2 regions of the Carnobacterium sp. ISL-102 genome follow, and region 2 is predicted to be linked to the other one. Evidence: predicted binding sites of a transcription regulator. Region 2 holds the regulator's gene; the other holds the start of a gene.
The links. Region 2 encodes HrcA, which represses chaperone genes, less so after heat shock. Its sites were predicted from a motif close to TTAGCACTCNNNNNNNNNGAGTGCTAA; they were not measured.
Positions count from the first base shown of each region.

Region 1: groES (co-chaperone GroES) is a predicted target of HrcA. The motif match lies at 9,701-9,727, and genes of this name have one in related genera.

Region 1 covers NZ_JAGGRF010000006.1:24,546-35,988, forward strand. Annotated here, with positions in the region: gene J7E16_RS05470 (NCS2 family permease) at 1-225, shown strand, start outside; gene J7E16_RS05475 (AI-2E family transporter) at 434-919, shown strand; gene J7E16_RS05480 (NAD-dependent epimerase/dehydratase family protein) at 1,189-1,938, opposite strand; gene J7E16_RS05485 (CsbD family protein) at 2,027-2,224, opposite strand; gene tsaB (tRNA (adenosine(37)-N6)-threonylcarbamoyltransferase complex dimerization subunit type 1 TsaB) at 2,478-3,200, shown strand; gene rimI (ribosomal protein S18-alanine N-acetyltransferase) at 3,184-3,759, shown strand; gene rimI (ribosomal protein S18-alanine N-acetyltransferase) at 3,756-4,244, shown strand; gene tsaD (tRNA (adenosine(37)-N6)-threonylcarbamoyltransferase complex transferase subunit TsaD) at 4,274-5,293, shown strand; gene J7E16_RS05510 (ABC-F family ATP-binding cassette domain-containing protein) at 5,618-7,564, opposite strand; gene J7E16_RS05515 (redox-sensing transcriptional repressor Rex) at 7,856-8,497, shown strand; gene J7E16_RS05525 (CPBP family intramembrane glutamic endopeptidase) at 8,762-9,415, opposite strand; gene groES (co-chaperone GroES) at 9,761-10,045, shown strand; gene groL (chaperonin GroEL) at 10,097-11,443, shown strand, end outside.
Region 2 covers NZ_JAGGRF010000003.1:167,488-178,930, forward strand. Annotated here, with positions in the region: gene J7E16_RS02420 (hypothetical protein) at 1-119, shown strand, start outside; gene J7E16_RS02425 (single stranded DNA-binding domain-containing protein) at 140-451, shown strand; gene J7E16_RS02430 (hypothetical protein) at 592-735, opposite strand; gene J7E16_RS02435 (hypothetical protein) at 1,348-1,542, opposite strand; gene lepA (translation elongation factor 4) at 2,051-3,874, opposite strand; gene dnaJ (molecular chaperone DnaJ) at 4,318-5,478, opposite strand; gene dnaK (molecular chaperone DnaK) at 5,611-7,455, opposite strand; gene grpE (nucleotide exchange factor GrpE) at 7,508-8,071, opposite strand; gene hrcA (heat-inducible transcriptional repressor HrcA) at 8,090-9,127, opposite strand; gene argH (argininosuccinate lyase) at 9,415-10,794, opposite strand; gene J7E16_RS02470 (argininosuccinate synthase) at 10,820-11,443, opposite strand, start outside.

The sequences.
Region 1 (11,443 bases), on a different contig from region 2:
TCATTCTTAGAAATCAATTGGGATAATTTAGAAGAAGCTATTCCAGCATTTTTTGCTTCAATTTTTATGGGATTATCTTATAGTATCTCATATGGTATTGCTGCTGGATTCATTTTCTATGTTATTGTCAAAGTGTCTAAAGGGAAAACAAAAGACATCCATCCAGTTTTATGGGTCTCAACAGGATTGTTTGTTTTGAATTTCTTGATCATGGCCTTCATTTAAACGAAGTATGATAAAGTGATTCGTCTTTGCCTCTAAAACTTGGTATAAAATAAACAGTTAGATAAAAAAATCATCTTGATCAAAGCAGTAGAAAACTGTATTGATCAAGGTGATTTTTTGTCGATGTATAAAATACTTCTCAAGTTGGATGGCAAAGTTTTAGATTTCTTGTACAATAAACGAAATAAATAGAAAATGGGGAATGGCAATGGATGATTTAAATGAAATACTGGTTAAATCGATAAAGGGGATCAAAGGATATTTTAAAGCAGAATTAAAATTAGCTGCATTGACATTTGTTTTGCTATGTATCGGCTTTTTCATTATAGGGGTCGATTATTGGGGAATAAAAGCATTAGGAATTGCAGTGGTAGACATCATTCCTATAGTAGGAAGTGGAATCATCATGATTCCGTGGGCACTTATCCACTTCTTGATCGGGAATGCAACAATTGCTTGGCAATTAGGTTTAGTCTATATCATCATTACTGTGATTCGCCAAATCGCTGAGCCGTTTGTTACAGGAAGAGAGATTGGTGTAAGTCCGCTTTATACATTTATCTCAACGGCTGTATGTATGCTGATTTTTGGACCTATAGGAGCACTAGTAGGAGCAGCGGCAGCCATCATTATAAAGGCCATTTATGAGGTGAAAATGATTCGAGAAAGTGATTCGAGTGAACCGAAAAACTAAAAAGAAAATGACTTTTTTCTCTAATTGTATAATAACAGGTGTGGATGAAGAAATTCATCTACACCTGTTTTTTATACCAAAAATAGATTGGTCTACTCGCTTACTTGTAAGTTGTTGTAGGAAGGGGGGTTATTTGTAGCCGTGAAAAGGGTTCAATGTGAATGACAGAGCTTTAGCGATCATACTTTGTTTGAGGGACAGGTGACTAAATTGGTTAAACAATCGTTTTCTTTAAATGAGGACGAAGACTTTTCCTTTACCGAGAGATATTAATCTTGCTTAAAATATCCGTACATTTTAAAGCCGTCATCTTTAGGTTGATAGCCAATATCTACTCTAGCTTGATCGATATCTAAACGCGGGAAAGTGTTATTTGAAACACCATTGACTAGTAAGAAAGGTTGTTTCAAGGTTGCTCTTAAACAGCAGTCAACGAGATGGCACATATCTCTGCTCGATAAGTAATCTGACATTGCTCCAGGGTCATCTTTTGCAGGAATATCATCATCTCTAAAGGCACCAATTCGAATACCAATCGATTCTAATCCAGTTGTAAAAGCGTAATGACTGGCTAACCCTTCTAAGTAAACTTTAGATACACCGTAGAGATCTGCGGGCCGGACCGGATCAGTTGTAGCAACTTGCACATTTTGTGGATAAGCATCGACAGCGTGGATCGAACTGGCAAAAATAATGCGTTTGATGAAATTATTTTTTGAAGCTTCCAGATAAAGGTTATGCGGAATTTTATAATTCAAATCTAAAAGACTGTCATAAAATTTTGCTTCGGGACTAGGATCGCCAGCTAAATGGATGACGTATTCAATCTCATTCAATAGATCTTTCCAATTTTCTAAAACAGATAAATCCAATTTTTTTGTTACGGTACCTTTTACAAGTTCTTTATCAGAATCAGAAAAAGCAATATCGACTAAGGTTAGTTGATGTTCTTTTTTTAAATGAGTCGTTAATACTCTGCCGATCCTTCCTGCAGCTCCAGTAATCAAAATTTTAGCCATGCTAGAACCTCCTTAATGAAATTAAAGTAGCTAAGTTAAAAAAGGATACCACGTTAGCAGTACCCTTTGGGGGAAACAGAATTAATAATTATTTGTCGTTCTTGTCATTAAAGTCGTGTTTTGCTTCGCCGACCTTTTTTTCAACTTCGCCTTTAGCTTTTTGAGCTTTACCTTCAGCTTGTTTGCTGCGATCGTTTGTAACGTCACCATAAGAATCTTTAGCTTCACCAACGACCTTATCTTTCATGCCTTTAGCTTTATCTTTTATTCCATCATTTTTTTCCATGTTCAATTCCTCCTATAAGAATAATTTTTTTGCGGTAGCAATAGTGTTTTTCTAAATAGTTCATCAGAACGATTTAGTATTTGGAAATTAAATAGAAATTATATTACAAGTGAAGCATAACTTTTTGAAAACGGAAAATCAACTAATACGCTTTCAAAATACTAGCCAAAAATTAGAGATTTAAGTTTTTACGAAATATGTGCTAAAATAAAATTATTATAATGGACTAGTCGTATAAAAAAGGAGCCGTTTCATGAAGGTATTGGCAATAGATACATCTAATCAAGCAATGAGTATTGCAGTATTAGATCAAGAAAAAGTTATAGGGGAAATCACAACAAATATCAAACGCAATCACAGCGAACGCTTAATGCCTGCGATTGACGAATTAATGAAAGATGTTCAATGGCAACCCAGTGAGCTAGATCGGATAGTAGTAGCTAAAGGACCTGGATCATATACAGGGTTACGAATTGGAGTAACGATCGCCAAAACGTTAGCTTGGACGCTTGGGATCGAACTAGTAGGAATCTCTAGTTTGAAAATGTTAGCTGGGAATTGCGAAGCTTTACCACATTATTTGGTGCCTTTATTTGATGCCCGCCGTAAAAATATTTATACTGGTTTGTATCAATGGCAAAATGGAGAATTGATTCAAATAGAAGCAGACAAACATATTTCTGCAGAACAATGGGCTGAATATTTAAGCAATAAAGAAGGAACATTCGAATTGATTGGAGAAGATCGTTTCTTATATAAAGATACATTTGAACGTTATCTAATGAACCGGGTGTATGAAGCTCCATTAAAGGATCACCTTCCAAAAGCTAGTGTATTAGGTTTGTTAGGCCTAAAGGAAGAGCCTGTCGATGCTCACACGTTTACTCCTGATTATTTGAAATTAGCAGAAGCGGAGGAAAATTGGCGTAAAGAACACCCAGATCAACTGGAGGAAGCTTATGTTGAAAAAATTTAAGCAGTGGTTTAGAAATGAAGAAATTGATTTACTTAGTCAACCTGAGTTTAGCAAAAATTTAGCTGAACGATCAAGATTAGAAAGAGAAACTATTCAATTAAGTGATGGTTCTTTTTTGAAGGCATCGATCGGCACAGTATCCGATATTGCAGATATTCTAAAGATCGAATCACTTTGCTATAATGGTAAAACGCCTTGGAATAAAAAAGCATTAGAAGATGAAATAAAAAACAACACCCGAGCTATTTATTTGATCGTTCGAGAGTCTGATAAGGCTATCGGGTTTATTGGTGCCTGGTTAGTCGAAGAAGAAGCACATATCACAAATGTAGCTGTCATTCCGAGCTGCCAAGAGCGAGGTGTCGCTACTTTCTTGATCACAGAATTGCAAAAAATTTCTCAACATGAAGGCATGCAAAAAATTAATTTAGAGGTTCGTATCTCAAATGAGAAGGCCCAACGCCTCTATGACAGGTTAGGGTTTCAAAAAGAAAAGATAAAAAAAGACTACTATACTGGTGATTTAGAAGATGCACTGGAAATGAGTAAAATTTTATGACAGATCAACTAATGAACGAGCAGTATAAAAATGAAAAAGCTGTTTTTTTGTTCAATCAAAGTACACGATTAACCGAACATGAATTGTTTCAATTAGCTGAGAATAGTTATCCAAACGGAAGTCCTTGGCCTGTTGAAACGTATAAGAGTGAATTAACAGAAACCTACAGTGAATACGGGATCGTTCTACAACAAGGAAAAAAAGTTGGTTTTATAGGATATACACAGCTTTTTGATGAAGTAGAAATAACAACATTTGGCATTCTGAAGGCATTTAATAACCAAGGGATCGGTCAATTGTTTTTACAGTCATTTATAGCGTTTTTAAAAGACAAAGAAGTTAAAATGATTTTTTTAGAAGTGCGAGAGCAGAATAAGGCTGCAGTTACCGTTTATGAAAAAGCAGGTTTTAAAACGATTGCTGTTCGTAAAAATTATTACCATGATCCAATAGAAAATGCCTTGATCATGCAATTAAGTATGTAAAAAGAGTCTATTAAAGAAAGAGTGAAAGTATGTCTATAAAAAGAAATTTAATTTTAGCTGTTGAATCTAGTTGTGATGAAACCAGCGTTGCCGTGGTTGAAGATGGGACGACCGTTCATTCAAATATTGTTGCATCACAAATAAAGAGCCATATGCGTTTTGGCGGTGTAGTACCTGAGATTGCCAGTCGCCATCACGTAGAACAAATCACCCAATGCATTGAGGAAGCTATGACTGAAGCGAGCGTTAGTTATAAAGAACTTTCAGCAGTAGCCGTTACACAAGGACCTGGCCTAGTGGGAGCTCTCTTAATAGGCGTTAATGCAGCTAAAGCTGTTGCTTATGCACACCAATTGCCATTGATCGCTGTTGATCACATGGCAGGACACATTTATGCTAATCGTTTGATCAAACCGCTTGTTTTCCCACTGATAGCACTTGTTGTTAGTGGAGGACACACTGAATTAGTTTATATGAAAGAAGATGGAGATTACACGATCATTGGAGAAACCAGAGATGATGCAGCAGGAGAAGCCTACGATAAAATCGGACGAGTATTAGGTTTAGCTTATCCTGGCGGGAAGAAAATTGATGAGATGGCTCAACTTGGAGAAGATACATATCATTTTCCAAGAGCTATGATGAAAGAAGATAATTATGATTTTAGTTTTAGCGGACTAAAAAGTTCTTTTATCAATACGGTTCATAACGCAAACCAAAAGGGAGAACCGCTAAATGACATCAACTTAGCAACTAGTTTTCAAGCAAGTGTCATTGAAGTTTTAGTTTCAAAAACGCTTAGAGCGGCTAAAGAATTCAAAGTGAAGCAGTTGCTTTTAGCTGGGGGAGTAGCTGCAAATAAAGGTTTGCGTGATACTCTAACGAAAGTAATGGCTGAAGAATTGCCAGATGTGGAATTAGTTATTCCGCCTTTAGCGTTTTGCGGGGATAATGCAGCTATGATTGGAGCAGCTGCATCCATCCAATATCAAAAAAATCAATTCACAGATTATGCATTGAATGCTAAGCCTGGTCTAACATTTAATTAAAAAGGTGCTACAACAAATGGTATGGATGCTTCAAAAAAAATTCTTCTGGAATGGACGGATTTGCTTGTGGAGAGCCATGGGAACGCCTGAAGTCTAAAGAGAAATTCTTCAGGCTCTCAAGCTTCAAACACACCGTAATCGCTGAAGCGGCAACGGTGTGTAATTCTCATTGAATCCTCTACATGGCTACAAGCAATCCTATTCCTCCATGAATTTCGGGGTAAGTAATGCCATTAGATTAAGTCTATCAACACTAAAAATTATACAGCCATTAAAAAAAAGGAAATTGGGATAATGATCCAATTTCCTTTTTGCTTTTTTAAATTATTGTAATTCTTCTAATTTCAAGCTTTTTTCTTCCCATTCATTCACTAAATTATCGAATTTTTCTTGAGCAACCGTCATCTCTTCGTTCAGTTCTTGCACACGCAGATGGTCTCCAAATACCTCTGGATCGATTAATTGGGTTTCGTAGTTCGTAATGGCAGTCTCAAGAACCTCCATTTCCGATTCGATCGATTCAATACGACGTGTTAACTGACGAAGCATTTTTTGTTCAGCTTTGTTGGTTTCTCGATTTGCTTTAATCGTTGGAGGCAATTCAACTTTAGACTTTTTAGAGGTCTCAGCTTCAGCCAATAAACGAAGTTCTTCTTGTTCAGCTTTCTTTTCAAGATAATAGTCATAATCACCTAAATAAAGAGTACTGCCATTTTCAGAGAGCTCAACGACAGTTGTCGCGATTCGATTAATGAAGTAACGGTCATGAGAAACAAATAACAGCGTCCCATCAAAATCGATCAAGGCATTTTCTAAAACTTCTTTACTATCAATATCCAAATGATTCGTAGGCTCATCTAAAACGAGGAAATTATCCTTATTCATTGCTAGTTTAGCTAAAGCTAGGCGCGCTTTTTCTCCACCACTCAATGAAGAAACAGCTTTTTCTACGTCTTCGCCTGAAAATAAGAAACTGCCTAAAATAGAACGAATATCTTTTTCAGGAGTAGTTGAATGATCGTCCCAAAGTTCTGCTAAAACTGATTTTGTTGAATTTAAATCAGATTGTTCTTGATCATAATAACCCAGTAATACGTTTGTACCAATGTGCTTCTCACCTTGGATCAATGGAAGTTGTCCAATAAGTGACTTCAATAATGTAGATTTTCCAATCCCGTTTGGTCCGACTAATGCAATAGAGTCATATTTTCGAACATCTAAATTAACAGGGCTAGATAAAATAGTATCGTCATAACCGATTGCACCGTTAGATAAGGTCAAAACAGCATTACCGCTCTCTTTTTCTGCTTTAAAAGAAAAATGGGCTGATTTTTCGTCTCCTTGAGGTTTCCCGATACGGTCTATTTTTTCTAATTGTTTACGTCTGCTTTGGGCACGTTTAGTTGTTGAAGCACGCACTAAATTACGGCTGACGAAATCTTCTAACTTGGCTATTTCGCCTTGTTGCTTTTCGAATTCTTTCCATTCTTGTTCCAGTTGTGCAGCCTTTAAATCCAAATATTTTGAATAGTTTCCTTTATAATGGGAGATTTTTTTACGGCTGATCTCATAAACTTCATTTACGACCTTGTCTAGAAAATAACGGTCATGGGAAACAATCAGTAATGCGCCATCATAAGATTGTAGATAGATCTCGAGCCAACTCAATGTTTCGATATCCAAATGGTTAGTAGGCTCATCTAGAATCAATAAGTCTTTTTTTTCTAATAGTAATTTTGCTAAAGCTAATCGCGTTTTTTGACCACCAGAAAGTTGACTGATATGTTTAGTATAATCGGCTTCATAAAAACGAAAACCATGTAAAACAGAACGGATCTCAGCTTGATACCCAAAGCCGTTTTCCTCACGAAAACGATTTTGGATATGGTCATAGCGGTTTAAGGCTGCATGGTATAACTCTTCATTAGAAAGCAGCTCAGGGTCTCCAAGCTGTTTTTCAATAGTATGCAAGTCTCTTTCAAGTTGAATGACCGATTCAAAAACGGTTAACATTTCATCCCAAATGGTTCTTTCAGAAGTCAAACCAGTATTTTGAGCTAAATAGCCAATACTAACTTGTTTTCCTTTAACGATTTTTCCTGCGTCAGGTTGTTCTATATCCGCAATCATTTTTAAAAGAGTTGATTTACCTGTGCCGTTTCGTCCAACTAAAGCGATACGAGAGCTTTCTTGGATTTCTAAATATATATTTTCGAACAACACATCTGCTCCAAAATGGCGGGCAACATGTTGTGCTTGTAATAGAATCATAGTCTTGGTCCTCATTTCATCATTCTCAGTATTAGTTTAGCATAGATTTAGGTCGAGGGAAATTACAATCCATTAAAAGCTAACTATTAAGAAGCTGATTCACAAAGGTTCTTGTGAATTTTTACAATATAACTATTAGTAAGTATATTGAAATGCATAGAATTAAAAAAAAGTGCTAGTATTATACCGAAAAAATGATATAATAAAAAAGTCAGTTAGAAAAAGATTGTGAAGAAAAAAATATAACGAATTGTTTGTGAAAAAACAAGTGACCGATGGAGGAAAAAAAGAATGGTAGAAAAGAAAATACCCAATGCAACAGCTAGACGATTGCCTATTTATTATCGCTATTTGCGATTCTTATACGATTCCGGAAAGGTACGTGTTTCTTCAACTGAATTAAGTGAAGCTATCAAAGTTGATAGTGCAACGATTCGAAGAGATTTCTCTTATTTTGGGGCTTTAGGAAAAAGAGGATACGGATATGACGTTGAAGATTTGATGAATTTTTTTAGTAAAACACTTAAACAAGACCAGTTAACGAATGTTGCTCTTATTGGAGTAGGGAACTTAGGTCGTGCTTTATTAAACTACAACTTCCATCAAAGCAATAACATGCGTATCAGTGCAGCTTTTGATATAAATGAAGAAATCGTTGGAACCATTTTAAGTGGTGTACCTATTTATCACATGGACGATATGATCGAACAATTAAAAGTTCAACAAATTGAAGTTGTTATTATTACTATTCCATCAACTGTAGCGCAAGCAACAGCTGACCGATTAGTTGAAGCAAATGTTAGAGGCATTTTAAACTTTACTCCATTTAGAATTTCTGTACCAGATACTGTAAGGGTACAAAATGTTGATCTAACAAATGAACTTCAAACGTTGATTTACTTCTTGGATCATTACGAGTCAACAAAAGAATAGTTGAATGAAAAAGGAAACAAACTTTTTAAGGTTTGTTTCCTTTTTTTAGTTTATAGTAAACTTCAAGTATTTTTGAAGCCCTAATAAAGTAACTTGTAGAAAATAGGACATAAAGTACAGAGAAAAATGTCCAACCAGAGTTACCTACAGAATCAATAGCAAACCAGATGAAAACTCCCGACATCAAGTAGGTAATGATGATTTGTGTTATAAAATTACGATTTTTTATCAATTAAAAATTCCTTTCTAATATTTAGTGATCCATCAAAAGAAGGTCACTAACATAACTAGTGTGTTCATAGCAATATGGGTAATAATTGGGGTAGCAATATTTTTTGTCTTACTATATAGAAAACAAAAAACGAAAGACATAGCAGAATAGAGTAAAATATGTCCATCAAAGTGCATAAAAGCAAAGGTAAGCGAACTGATCACCGCAGCACCTATTCCACCTGTAATATCGTATAGGAAACCAAAAATCACTTTTCTAAAAACAAATTCTTCCATGATCGGTCCCATAATAGAAACAATGATCATATAGATAGGATAGCTTTCTACAATCAAAAGAATATTTTGCGTATTAGTAGAATCGATTGGAAGTCCCAATACCAAAATCTCAATGATATTTGCAAAATATTGCGTTAAAAGTACCAAAGGTATCCCAACAACGATCCCCCAGTAAAAAACACTTTTTAAGGGTAAGGATGGACTTGAGGTCAACGAATTTTTTATGTTGGATTTCCGATTCAGTAAAAGCATAGCAACTGCTCCTAAAGAAAAACTGATTATCGTTCCATAAATCGAAGCTTCTGTTTGAAGATTTTTTGGAGCTGCCGAAATGATGAGCACTGGTAGAAATTGTGCTATCAGATAAAACAATAGCATTGAAATCGATGTGTGACTGACTATTTTTTTCATTGTGATCAAAACCTTCTTTTTTCGAAATAAATGATTCTCATTTTTACATAGTTTAGTAAATAATTTTATCAGTACACGATAGAAAGCTCACTAATAAAATAATAGGAACCAACTCAAATTTAACTAAACTGAAAATAACTTCGCTTTATAGTATACCATAAAAGGAATACAACATATAGAAGACAAAAAATCCTTTTCGATAAAAATGATGTGATCAAAAAGGAATTAGAAGTGAGATGAAAATTCTTGCATTCTTTTCTATATTTGTTATTATAAAGAAGTAGTTTAGCACTTGGATTGTCTGAGTGCTAAAATGGAAGAAATAATTTAGACGGAGGGATTTACGTGTTAAAACCATTAGGAGATCGTGTCATTATTGAAGTTGCTAAGGAAGAGGAAAAAACAATCAGCGGTATTGTTTTACCGGGTTCAGCGCAAGAAAAACCTCAAACAGGATCAGTCATAGCTGTTGGGGAAGGTCGTATTTTAGAAAACGGCTCAACAGTAGCAGTGTCAGTAAAAGTAGGAGATACTGTGCTATTTGAAAAATATGCTGGAACAGAAGTGAAATATGACGGGAAAGAATATTTAGTGGTAAAAGAACACGATATCGTAGCAGTCATAGATTAAATAAAATAAGCAAAAACTTGAACAAACTAAATTAATGAGGTGAAGGAAAAAATGGCAAAAGATATTAAATTTTCTGAAGACGCTCGTGCATCAATGTTACGTGGCGTAGACATTTTAGCTGATATTGTTAAAGTAACATTAGGACCTAAAGGAAGAAACGTTGTTTTAGAAAAATCTTATGGCTCACCATTGATCACAAATGATGGCGTTACGATCGCAAAAGAAATTGAATTAGAAGATCATTTTGAAAATATGGGAGCACAACTTGTTTCAGAAGTGGCTTCTAAAACAAATGATATTGCTGGAGACGGAACAACAACAGCGACTGTATTGACTCAAGCAATCGTTCGTGAAGGCTTAAAAAACGTAACGGCTGGAGCAAACCCTGTTGGGATTCGTCGTGGGATCGAATTGGCTACAAAAGTTGCGGTAGAAGAATTGTTTGCTATTTCTAAACAAGTAGATTCAAAAGAATCGATTGCTCAAATTGCTGCTATTTCTTCAGGAAATACCGAAACAGGTGAATTGATCGCAGAAGCAATGGAACGCGTTGGAACAGACGGTGTTATTACGATTGAAGAATCTAAAGGGATCGAAACAGAACTAAGCGTAGTTGAAGGAATGCAATTTGATCGTGGTTACCTATCACAATATATGGTAACAGATAACGACAAAATGGAAGCTAACTTAGAAAACCCATATATTTTGATCACTGATAAAAAAATCTCTAATATTCAAGAAATTCTTCCATTATTAGAACAAATCTTACAACAAGGACGTCCATTATTAGTTATCGCTGATGATGTTGATGGAGAAGCACTTCCTACATTAGTCTTAAATAAATTGCGTGGAACATTTAATGTTGTAGCTGTTAAAGCTCCAGGTTTCGGCGATCGTCGTAAAGCGATGCTTGAAGACATTGCTATTGTAACTGGCGGAACAGTTATCACTGAAGACCTAGGTCTAGAATTAAAAGATACAACTATTGAACAATTAGGACATGCAAGTAAAGTAGTTGTGACAAAAGATGCTACTACGATTGTTGAAGGTGCCGGCTCAACTGAAACCATTTCACATCGTGTAGCTTTACTTAAAGCTCAAGCAGCTGAAACAACTTCAGAATTTGACAAAGAAAAATTACAAGAACGTTTAGCTAAGCTTTCTGGTGGAGTAGCTGTTATCAAAGTTGGAGCTGCTACTGAAACAGAACTGAAAGAACTTAAATTACGTATTGAAGATGCTCTAAATGCAGCTCGCGCAGCTATTGAAGAAGGAATTGTTTCAGGTGGTGGAACTGCCTTAATCAATGTTCAACGTAAAGTTTCAGAAATTGAAGCAACTGGCGATGAAGCGACTGGTGTGAAAATTGTTTTACGTGCTCTTGAAGAGCCTGTTCGT
Region 2 (11,443 bases):
TTGCTGGTGGAGATGAATTGGGTATCTATATAAATGATACCAAAGTTGATTTTGATGAAATTCGCAATGTTCAATTCATAAGTCTAAAAAAATGGACTCATCTTACTGATTATAATTGATCATGAATGGAGGGAAAATTATGAACACTGTTGTGATTACAGGAAAAGTTGAATCAGATGTCAAAGTGCTCAACACAAAAAACGGCACACCCTTATGCAGATTCACTCTACTATCAGATGGCCGTAAATTTAATTGTTTGATTGCTGGTAAAAAAGCTTTTGGCTTTGTTTATGAGGTACAAATGGGTTCAGAAATTACGATCGAATCAGCCATTAATGAGCGCAATCAATTAGTCGTACAAAAGTTTAACGTATTAAACCCTCCAAATTATTTTGGCCAGGTATTTGATTACAAAGGTCACCGAATGCCTCATAAGAAAGTATTATTTTAATGCTTATCTTATTGTTACTGATAGTGAACAAACTCTAACTTAAATTCTTCACTGTATTTCGTCCTAAAAAAGCACCCTTAAAAGGTTAGAGCTTACTCTAACCTTTTAAGGGTGCTATCTATTTGGGTGTGTATTTTTAATTATAAACCAGTTTGCTTATTAAAAATCTTTGGACCTTTTCGCATATTTTTAAAGTCATTTTTTGGTGCGCTGGTTTGGTTAGATCTTCCGCCACCTGCTTGTTTCTTTTTAATTAACTCTAACATCTTTTCTTTTGAGTTCACTTTTCCCACCACCTTGTCACTACTAATACACACTCTAAGTGCGTTGAGAGGTTGTAAATAATTGCTACATTGATGGAAACCTCTTTTTACCGTGTTTTCAATCCATCTTCACAATAATTAAATTTACATTCTCGAATAATAATACAGGATAAACCTTGAAGTAACAAACAAAATATTTTTATCCATTGATTAACCTACGATTTTCAATACAATTTTTGTAGTGCTATACTCTAATGCGGTAGTAAAACTTATCCAATTAAAAAATACCACTAATAAAAGGACAAACTGGTAATTGGAATTGAAGCTGATAACACAGATATCGTATATGAAGTTTTAGAATCAGATGAAGACTCTTACGATTTGAAATTAATAAGCTGATCCTTACAAGAGCAAGCCGGTTCTAGAACTGCTGGTATATATAAAGTTTATAAGGATAGTACTTATGAAATAGTAGCCTAACTGAATTAACTAATAGACTCATTGACTGCCCTACACATGACATTTAGGGCAATTACTTATTATAATAATTATTTTAATAGTAGTCCCATTATCAATTATGACATTAATGAATTAGCTTAATAAAAAAAAGACCCCCAAAAGGAGTCTTGAAATTTATTTCACTTTATAAACAACTGTTGTAAGTAAAACATGCGGTTCAGTCAGCACTTGGTTGATAGAAAAAATTTCTCCTTCATTCTCACTTACTTCTCCTAACAACACTTCTAGATCGTTTTGTACAGTTTCGCGTCCTTCAAATTCTCCAATAGGATTACTCGTAACAGTTAAAACTCTATAGTTATACATCATATTTCTCCCTCCTTTCTGGTGACTACAGTATACCAGAAAGTAATCTTAACTCGATGCAGTTAGCTTGCTAAAAAATCCAAATAACAGAATGCTTTTACACTAAACTTATGTAAATGACAATGATTTTTTTATGCAAAACTCTGCACGTTTACGCTGCAAAGTTCTGTACATTTATTCTGCCATAAACAAAAGCTCAAAAAGATAGCGGTGTGAACTTTACTTTTCATATGTTTAGGCATACCTATGCCTCTTTATTATTGGAAGCTGGTCAGTATGAAAGCTATCTAGGTACGTTTAGGACATTCAAGAATCCGCACAACAATGGATATCTACTCTCATGTGACCAAAAAAACGAATCGTGAAGCTGTCGATATTTTCAAAAGCGCGATAAAAAGAAAATAAACCTTCCGACAAAAACAACATAAAAATTATTTTCGTCGGAAGGTTCGCCGGAAGGATGGCCTATTTAGCCATTATTCAATTATAAGAATATTGTTATATCAAAGTTTTACTCGTCATCCATCTTAAGAACAGACATGAAGGCTTCTTGCGGTACTTCTACTGATCCAACTTGTTTCATCCGTTTTTTACCGGCTTTTTGTTTTTTCAATAGTTTTTGACGACGGGTTACGTCACCACCATAAAGTTTCGCTGTAACGTCTTTACGTAAGGCTTTGATGTTTGAACGAGCCACAATTTTTTGTCCGATTGCTGCTTGAACAGGAATTTCAAATTGGTGTCTTGGAATAATAGTTTTCAATTGATCAACAATTGCTTTTCCACGATGGAAAGCAAAGTCTTTATGCACGATAAAGCCTAGTGCATCTACTTTTTCGCCGTTCAATAAAATATCCATCTTAGATAAATTGCTTTGTTTGTAGCCAATCAATTCATAATCTAAAGAAGCATATCCCTTAGTACTTGATTTTAATTTATCAAAGAAATCATATACGATTTCTGATAGTGGAATTTCATAAACCACGTTTACTCGGTTATCATCAAGGTACGCCATCGTTAAGAAGTCGCCACGTTTGCGTTGTGAAATCTCCATTACAGCTCCGACATAGTCGTTTGGAACCATAATTGTTGCTTTTACATAAGGTTCTTCAATCGATTCGATCACACCTGGTTCAGGCATTTCAGCTGGGTTAGCTACGATTTTTTGAGTGCCATCCGTTAAGTTTGCGTGGTAGATAACTGATGGAGCCGTTGTGATCAATTCTAAGTTAAATTCACGTTCAAGGCGCTCTTGAATCACATCCATGTGTAACAAGCCTAAGAATCCACAACGATACCCAAATCCAAGCGCTTGAGAGGTTTCAGCTTCAAATTGCAGTGCTGCATCGTTTAATTGTAATTTATCTAACGCGTCTCTTAAATCGCCATAACGAGAAGAATCAATTGGGTACATCCCACAATAGACCATTGGCGTCATTTTACGGTATCCTTTTAATATTTCTGTAGCAGGATTATTCGCTAGAGTAATGGTATCTCCAACTCGAGTATCTTGGACAGTTTTGATATTTGCAGTAACGTATCCAACATCCCCAACCATTAGAAATTCGCGTTTGATCGCTTTAGGTGAAAAGACTCCTACTTCAGCTACTTCAAACGTTTTTCCGTTACTCATCAACTTCATGGTATCTCCAGGTTTGATCATCCCTTCCATCACACGAATATTCAAGACCACTCCACGATAAGCATCGTAAACTGAATCAAATATTAACGCTTTTAAAGGATTATCTGTATCGCCTATTGGAGCTGGAATTTTTTCAACGATTTGCTCTAAGATTTCCTCGATGCCGATACCAGCTTTAGCACTTGCAAAAACGGCTTCACTAGCATCTATCCCAATAACATCTTCTATCTCCGTGCGGACACGTTCTGGATCTGCCGCTGGTAAATCGATTTTATTAATAACGGGTATGATTTCAAGATCATTATCTAGAGCTAGGTAAACGTTTGCCAGTGTTTGGGCTTCAATGCCTTGTGCTGCATCAACAACCAAAATCGCTCCTTCACAGGCTGCTAAACTTCTTGAAACTTCATACGTAAAATCGACGTGTCCCGGTGTGTCGATTAAATGTAGTGTATACGTTTCGCCATCTTTTGCTGTATAGTTCAATTCAATTGCATTTAATTTGATCGTAATGCCTCGTTCACGTTCAAGATCCATCGAATCTAATAATTGTGCTTGCATATCGCGATCAGCAACGGTATTCGTCATTTGTAGGATACGATCGGCTAAGGTTGATTTCCCATGGTCAATATGGGCAATGATGGAGAAGTTTCGAATACGTTTTTGTCTTTCAATTAATTCCTGTTTATTCATCTAGTCGTGCCTACCTTCTTTATTTATTCCGAAAAGTGTCATTGTAAATTATACCAGTGAAACCCCTGAATTACAATAAACTTAGAGGGAACCAGCTCTTAAGACAAAAGAAAGCCTAAGCTAGTGCTCAGGCTTTCTTTTGGGTCTATAATTTTAGTGTTGATAAATTAATTAAATTACTAATCCAAAATTTCTGAAGGAATAGGGTTGCTTGTAGCCATGTATAAGATTCAATGAGAATTACAAAACGTTGGCGCTTCAGCGATTAGGTTTTGTTTGAAGCTTGAAAGTCTGTAAGACTACAGGCTTACAGGCGGTCCAATGGCTCCACAAGCAAACCCGTCCATTCCAGAAGAAATTTTATTTTGAAGCATCAACACTATTTGTCATATAACATTTCTGTGTACTTTAAATAAAGTACCCGCTTATTTAAAGAAATCAGTTCATTTCCTTTTCTTATCTGCTTTAAAAGCATCTTTTACTTTATCAAAAATAGAACCATCTTGTTCTTCAACTTCCATGCCGCTAGCTTTAGCAAATTGTCTCAACAAGTCCATTTGTTCTTTAGATAAATTCTTCGGAGTGATCAATTTAATCTTCACATGTTGGTCTCCAGTACCTGTGCCACGTAATTTTGGTGCTCCTTTGCCTCTCAGACGGAAATTCGTTCCTGTTTGTGTTCCAGCAGGTATTTTTAGTTTCACTTTACCATGAACAGTCGGAACTTCAACTTCATCCCCTAAAGAAGCTTGGACAAAATTAATTGGCAATTCATAATAAATCTCTGATCCATTTCGTTCAAATTGATTGCTGGCTTTGACACGGAAAACAACGTATAAATCTCCGTAAGGTCCACCATTTTTACCAGCTTCCCCTTGTCCGTTTAAGCGCATTTGATTGCCATCTTCAACACCTGCGGGAACCGTTACTTTAACCGTATGTTTGTCTTTAGTATGGCCTGAACCATAACAAGTTGGACAAGGTTCTTTAATTTCTTTACCCGTACCATGACAAACATCACAGGTTTGTCGTGTCATTACTCGTCCAAGTGGTGTGTTTCTCTCAACGTTCAATGAACCTGTACCATGACATTTAGAACAGGTCACAGGGTGAGTACCTGGTTTAGCTCCATCACCGTGACATGTCTTACATTCTTCTTCACGATTGTAGCTGATTGTGGTTTCTTTTCCAAAAATAGCTTCTTCGAATTCAAGATTGACCGTGTATTGTAAATCATCTCCTTGACGAGGAGCATTTGGATTTTGTGAACGACCGCCGCCACCAAAGAATGATTCAAAAATATCTTCAAAGCCGCCGCCACCAAAGCCGCCGCCGAAGCCACCACCGCCGTAACCGCCACCACCTGCTCCAAAGTTGGGATCCGTACTTGCATGACCATATTGATCATAAGCTGCACGTTTATCAGCACTACTTAATACCTCATACGCTTCTGCAACTTCTTTAAACTTGTCTTCAGCACCAGCTTCTTTATTGATATCCGGATGGAACTTTTTTGATAGTTTTCTGTATGCTTTTTTTATTTCTTCATCAGAAGCACCTTTTGATACTCCTAATACTTCGTATAAATCTCTTTTAGCCATGATTTCCCTCCATCGTTACGAATAAAAATTTTTTAATGTATCCTCAAATTCGCCTTAATGAGCATAGCATATCTAGAAGAAAAAGCCAAAAGCAATTTGCCTTGGCTTTTCCCTTTCATCCTCTAATGTTAAAGATTATTTATTTTCGTCATCTACCTCTTCAAAATCAGCATCAACAACATCCTCAGATCCACCTTGTGCTCCTTGTTCTTGTGCATCTTCTGGGTTTGCCTCTGCTTGAGCTTGAGCAGCTTGTTCATATAATTTAACTGTTAGAGCTTGCACGATTTCATTTAAAGCATCGCGTTTAGTTTTCATTTCTTCGATATCATTTGCTTCAACAGCTGCTTTTAATTCATCACGAGCTTCTTCAGCTTTTTTAACTTCAGCTTCATCAACTTTACCCTCAAGTTCAGTGATTGTTTTATCAACTTGGAATAATAATTGATCCACTTCATTACGTAATTCTACTTCTTCTTTACGAACTTTATCTGCTTCAGCATTTGATTCTGCATCTTTAACCATACGTTCGATTTCTTCATCAGTCAAACCTGAAGATGATTTGATCGTGATTGTTTGTTCTTTTTGCGTTCCTAAGTCTTTAGCACTAACGTTAACAATTCCGTTTTTATCAATATCAAATGTTACTTCGATTTGTGGGATTCCACGAGGTGCAGCAGGAAGGTCAGTCAATTGGAAGCGTCCTAATGTTTTGTTGTCGGCTGCCATTGGACGTTCACCTTGCATTACGTGTACATCAACAGCCGGTTGGTTATCAGCAGCAGTTGAGAATACTTGTGATTTGCTTGTTGGGATCGTTGTGTTACGTTCGATCAGTTTTGTAAACACCCCACCCATTGTTTCGATACCTAATGATAATGGAGTAACATCTAACAAGACGATATCTTTAACATCACCAGTAATAACTCCACCTTGGATCGCAGCACCCATAGCTACTACTTCATCAGGATTAACTGATTTGTTTGGTTCTTTTCCTGCTTCTTTACGTACAGCATCTACAACAGATGGAATACGTGTTGATCCACCTACTAAGATAACTTCATCAATTTCAGATGTAGCTAAACCAGCATCTTTAAGAGCTTGACGAACAGGTCCTTTAGTACGTTCTACTAAATCATAAGTTAATTCATCAAATTTAGCACGAGTTAAGTTGATTTCCAAGTGTAACGGTCCAGCTTCACCAGCAGTGATAAATGGTAGGCTGATTTGTGTTGAAGTTACGCCTGACAAATCTTTTTTAGCTTTTTCAGAAGCATCTTTCAAACGTTGAACGGCCATTTTATCTTTAGATAAGTCGACACCATTTTCTTTTTTGAATTCAGCTACTAAATAGTTCATGATTTTGTTATCAAAATCATCTCCACCTAATTTGTTATCACCAGCAGTAGACAATACATCAAAAACGCCATCTCCTAATTCAAGAACAGAAACGTCAAAAGTACCTCCACCCAAGTCAAATACTAGAATTTTTTCTTCTTTATGTGTTTGATCTAAACCATATGCTAACGCTGCAGCAGTTGGTTCATTTACGATACGTTCAACTTCAAGGCCTGCAATTTTACCAGCATCTTTAGTAGCTTGACGTTGTGCATCATTAAAGTAAGCAGGAACCGTAATAACAGCTTTATCAACTGTTTCTCCTAAATAGCTTTCAGCATAACCTTTCAAGTATTGCAAAATCGTTGCAGAAATTTCTTGTGGAGTATATTTTTTGCCGTCAACTTCAACTGAGAAACCAGCTTCGCCAATATGACGTTTGATTGAACTAATTGTATTTGGGTTTGTTACAGCTTGACGTTTTGCAACTTCTCCAACTTGCATTTCTCCATTTTTAAAAGCTACTACTGATGGAGTCGTACGGTTACCTTCTGGATTCGGAATAATTTTTGCTTTTCCGCCTTCTAATACTGCAACTGCTGAATTTGTTGTTCCTAAGTCAATACCTATCATTTTTCCCATTATAAAATCCCTCATTTATTTATTATTTTTTTATTATTTATTTATTTAAGCTTTATTGAGCAACGATGACCATTGCTGGACGTAAGACTCGTCCTTTTAAATCATACCCTTTTTGTAAAACTTGTACAACTATTTCACTTTTTTGACCTTCTTCAACAGGAACCGTTTGAACAGCCTGATGGAAGTTTGGATCAAATGGTTCATTTAAAGGATCGATAACTTCGATTCCTTCGTTTTTTAATGCTGCAGCGAACGTTTCCTTCACCATCTCGATTCCTTTTTTCAAACTTTTGCCTTGCTCATCTGTTACTTCAATAGCTAGAGCTCGTTCTAAGTTATCACCGACTGGAAGCAATTCGAGTGCTAAAGATTGAGCACGGAATTTAGCAGCATCTTCACGTTCTTTTGCATTGCGTTTTTGGATATTTGCCATTTCAGCTTGGACACGCAAATATTTATTTTCCATTTCTTCTAAAGCAGCTTTTGCTTCAGCAAGTTCATCAACTTCTACAGACTCAGTTGTTTCTTCTGGTTTGATTACCGTTTCTTCTACTGATTCTGTTGTTGTTTCTTCTACTACTTCTTGTTCTTGCTTCTTGTCTTTATTTCTAGACACATCAACAGCTCCTTTTGCTTAATCTTCTACAGAATGGTAGTAGTCGATTATTTTTTTTGAAAGCTCATTTCGAAATACATCCACCAAGCCAATCATTTTAGAATACGGCATATTCGTTGGACCTAACAATGCAATAACACCTGAACTGTATCCTTCAATGTCATAGCTTGCCGTAATTAAACTGAACTCATTGAAAAGCTCATTGTTTAACTCCGTACCAATTTTCACGGTGATTCCAGTAGTACTTGGGATCACTAGAGAAGATAAGTCATGAGTACCATCCATTAACGAATAAATAGACTTAAATTTTTCGACATTTAATTCATTCGAAAAATCTAATATATTCATTCTTCCACCTACGTGCATCCTATCTTGTCCAGCCTTCAAAAAGACATTTTCAAAGATATCTAAAATTCCTTCATTTGTCTTGACGTACTTATTTAGCAATAAAGGAATTTCAGTCTTGAGTCTTTTAAATACTTCCATTAACGTAAGACCAACTAATTGTTCATTAAAAATACGAACAATTTTTTCCAGCTCATTAACGTCCATCGATCTCGGGATAGTAACAACTTGGTTTTCTACATGGCCTTTATCTGTAACCAGAATAGCCATGACTTGATAATCATTCAATGGTACTAAACGAAAACCGGTTAAAATACTCTCTTTGATTTCAGGACCTAATGTTATTGCCGTATAACTGGTCAATTGAGAAAGCAATTCAGCAGATTGGAAAACAATTTCATCCAACTGTCTAAATTGATTTCCTAAAGCATTCTTTATGACTGCAAGATCTTTTTTCTGAATTTTCACTGGATGTACCAGATAGTCCACATAAAAACGATAGCCTTTTAATGACGGAACACGACCTGATGAGGAATGTGTTTTTTCAATGAAGCCTAATTCTTCAAGACGTCCCATTTCATTACGAATAGTCGCTGAACTAAAATTGATCTCAGCTTCATTCATCAAGGTTTTAGATCCTATGGGTGTCTCGTGTGAAGTGTATAAGCGAATGATAGATTTTAAGATTAAAATCTGTCTTTCAGTTAACATGTTGCATCACCTCTTTTTTAGCACTTGAAACTATTGAGTGCTAATACATTTATTAATTTACCAAATATAATTGTTCCTGTCAATAATTTTTGCTTATTTTTTGACTAATTTTGACGTTTATTAAAAACATTGATTTCCCGCTTGATTTATCCATTTTCAGCCTAGAAAAAAAGTATTAAAAATGAAATAATTCATTTTTAATACTTTTTCTTCTCATTGATTTTAGGTCTGAATTTTTTAATATTCGTAGCTTTGTTGTTCATATCAACACCATTTGTTAACCAAACCTAATTTAACTGGCATTCTTTTTTTGCTTTTTCTAGTTCAGTTCTTATTTGGACAAAACCAGTACCGCCTAAAGAATTTCTGCGTTCAACAGCCACACGAGATTCTAACAAAGAATACACATCTTCTTGAATAATAGGAGCTGCTGCTTGAAAATCTGCTAATGAAATATCTTGTAAATAATTGCCGTTTTTCAAGCACTTTAAAACAAGTTTTCCAACTATTTCATGTGCTTCTCTAAACGGAGTACCTTTAGAGGCAAGATAATCAGCTAACTCTGTCGCATTGGAAAAATCTTTAGTTGTTGCTTCACTCATTTTTTCTTCGTGCACGATCATATCATCCAACATACCAGCAAATACGTTCAAACAATCTTTGACGGTTTTTACTGTGTCGAACATACCTTCTTTATCTTCTTGCAGATCCTTATTATAAGCTAAAGGCAAACTTTTCATTACCGTCAACAGTGAAAATAAATTGCCGTACACTCTGCCTGTTTTCCCACGAATCAATTCTGCCATATCTGGATTTTTCTTTTGCGGCATGATTGAACTACCTGTTGAAAAGGCGTCCGTTAAACTAACAAACTGATACTCATGACTTGTCCAAAGAATTATTTCTTCGCAAAAACGTGAAAGATGCATCATCAGTATGCTGCTATTCGACAAAAATTCTAAGATGAAATCACGGTCACTAACGGCATCCATACTATTTGAATAAACGGAACTAAAGCCTAATTGTTCTGCGGTATCCAAACGATCGATTGGAAATGTCGTTCCTGCCAAAGCTGCTGCTCCTAAAGGGGAACAATCGATGCGTTTCAAACTATCTTGGTATCTTTCTAAATCACGTTTAAACATGTTGTAATACGCTAGCAAATGGTGAGCAAAAGAGATAGGCTGCGCATGTTGTAAATGCGTATATCCAGGAATAATGGTTTCAACATGTTTTTCCGCTTTTAGCAGAATAACTTTTTCTAGATCCATAAGTGATTCAGAAATTTCACCGACTTGACGTTTTAAATAAAGATGCATATCGGTGGCTACTTGATCATTTCGACTTCTTGCAGTGTGTAGTTTCCCTGCGACCAGTCCAATCTCTTTATGAAGAAGCGTTTCGATATTTAAATGAATGTCTTCATTCGCAATAGAGAATACCAACTCTTTCTTTTGGACTTTTACTAAAAGAATTTCTAATCCTCTAATGATCTCATCTGCTTCTTCTTGAAGAATAATGGACGTCTTAGCTAACATTTTAACATGTGCCAAACTTCCTATAATATCTTCTTCCGCTAAAACTTGGTCTACTTCAATCGAAGCACCAAATTCATCGATCCATTTTTGACTTTCTCCTTCAAAACGACCGCCCCATAATTTTTTCATGTTGTCATCCTATCCTTATTTAAGATTACTTATTCTTGATAGTAACTTTTGGTTTATTAACTTCTGCATGAACTTTTGTAGGCAGACCCCATAACTTAATAAATCCAACAGAGGCTTCTTGATTAAATGTATCTGCAGAAGTATAAGTTGCTAAATCTTCATCATAAAGTGAATTTGGAGACTTTCTGCCTTCCACGATTGCATGGCCTTTAAATAATTTCACTCTTACCGTTCCATTTACATACTTTTGAGTTGATTTCAAAAAAGCAATCAAGCTTTCGGTTAATGGATTGTACCATAATCCGTTATAGATCATTTCTGTTATTTTCTGTTCAATTATTGGTTTAAAGTGTGCAGTATCTTTAACAAATGTAAGATCTTCCAATTCTTTATGAGCGGTCATAAGTGTTACTGCCCCAGGAGCTTCATAGATTTCACGAGATTTGATACCGATCAATCTATTTTCAATATGATCGATCCGTCCAATCCCATGTTTTCCAGCAATGCTGTTCAACTGTTGGATCAAATCAGACAACTCGTATTTTGAACCATCAAGAGCTACTGGAACTCCCGCTAAGAATTCAATTTCAATCATTTCTGGGCTATCAGGAGTATTTTCTAAACTCGCTGTTAACTCATAGGCTACTTC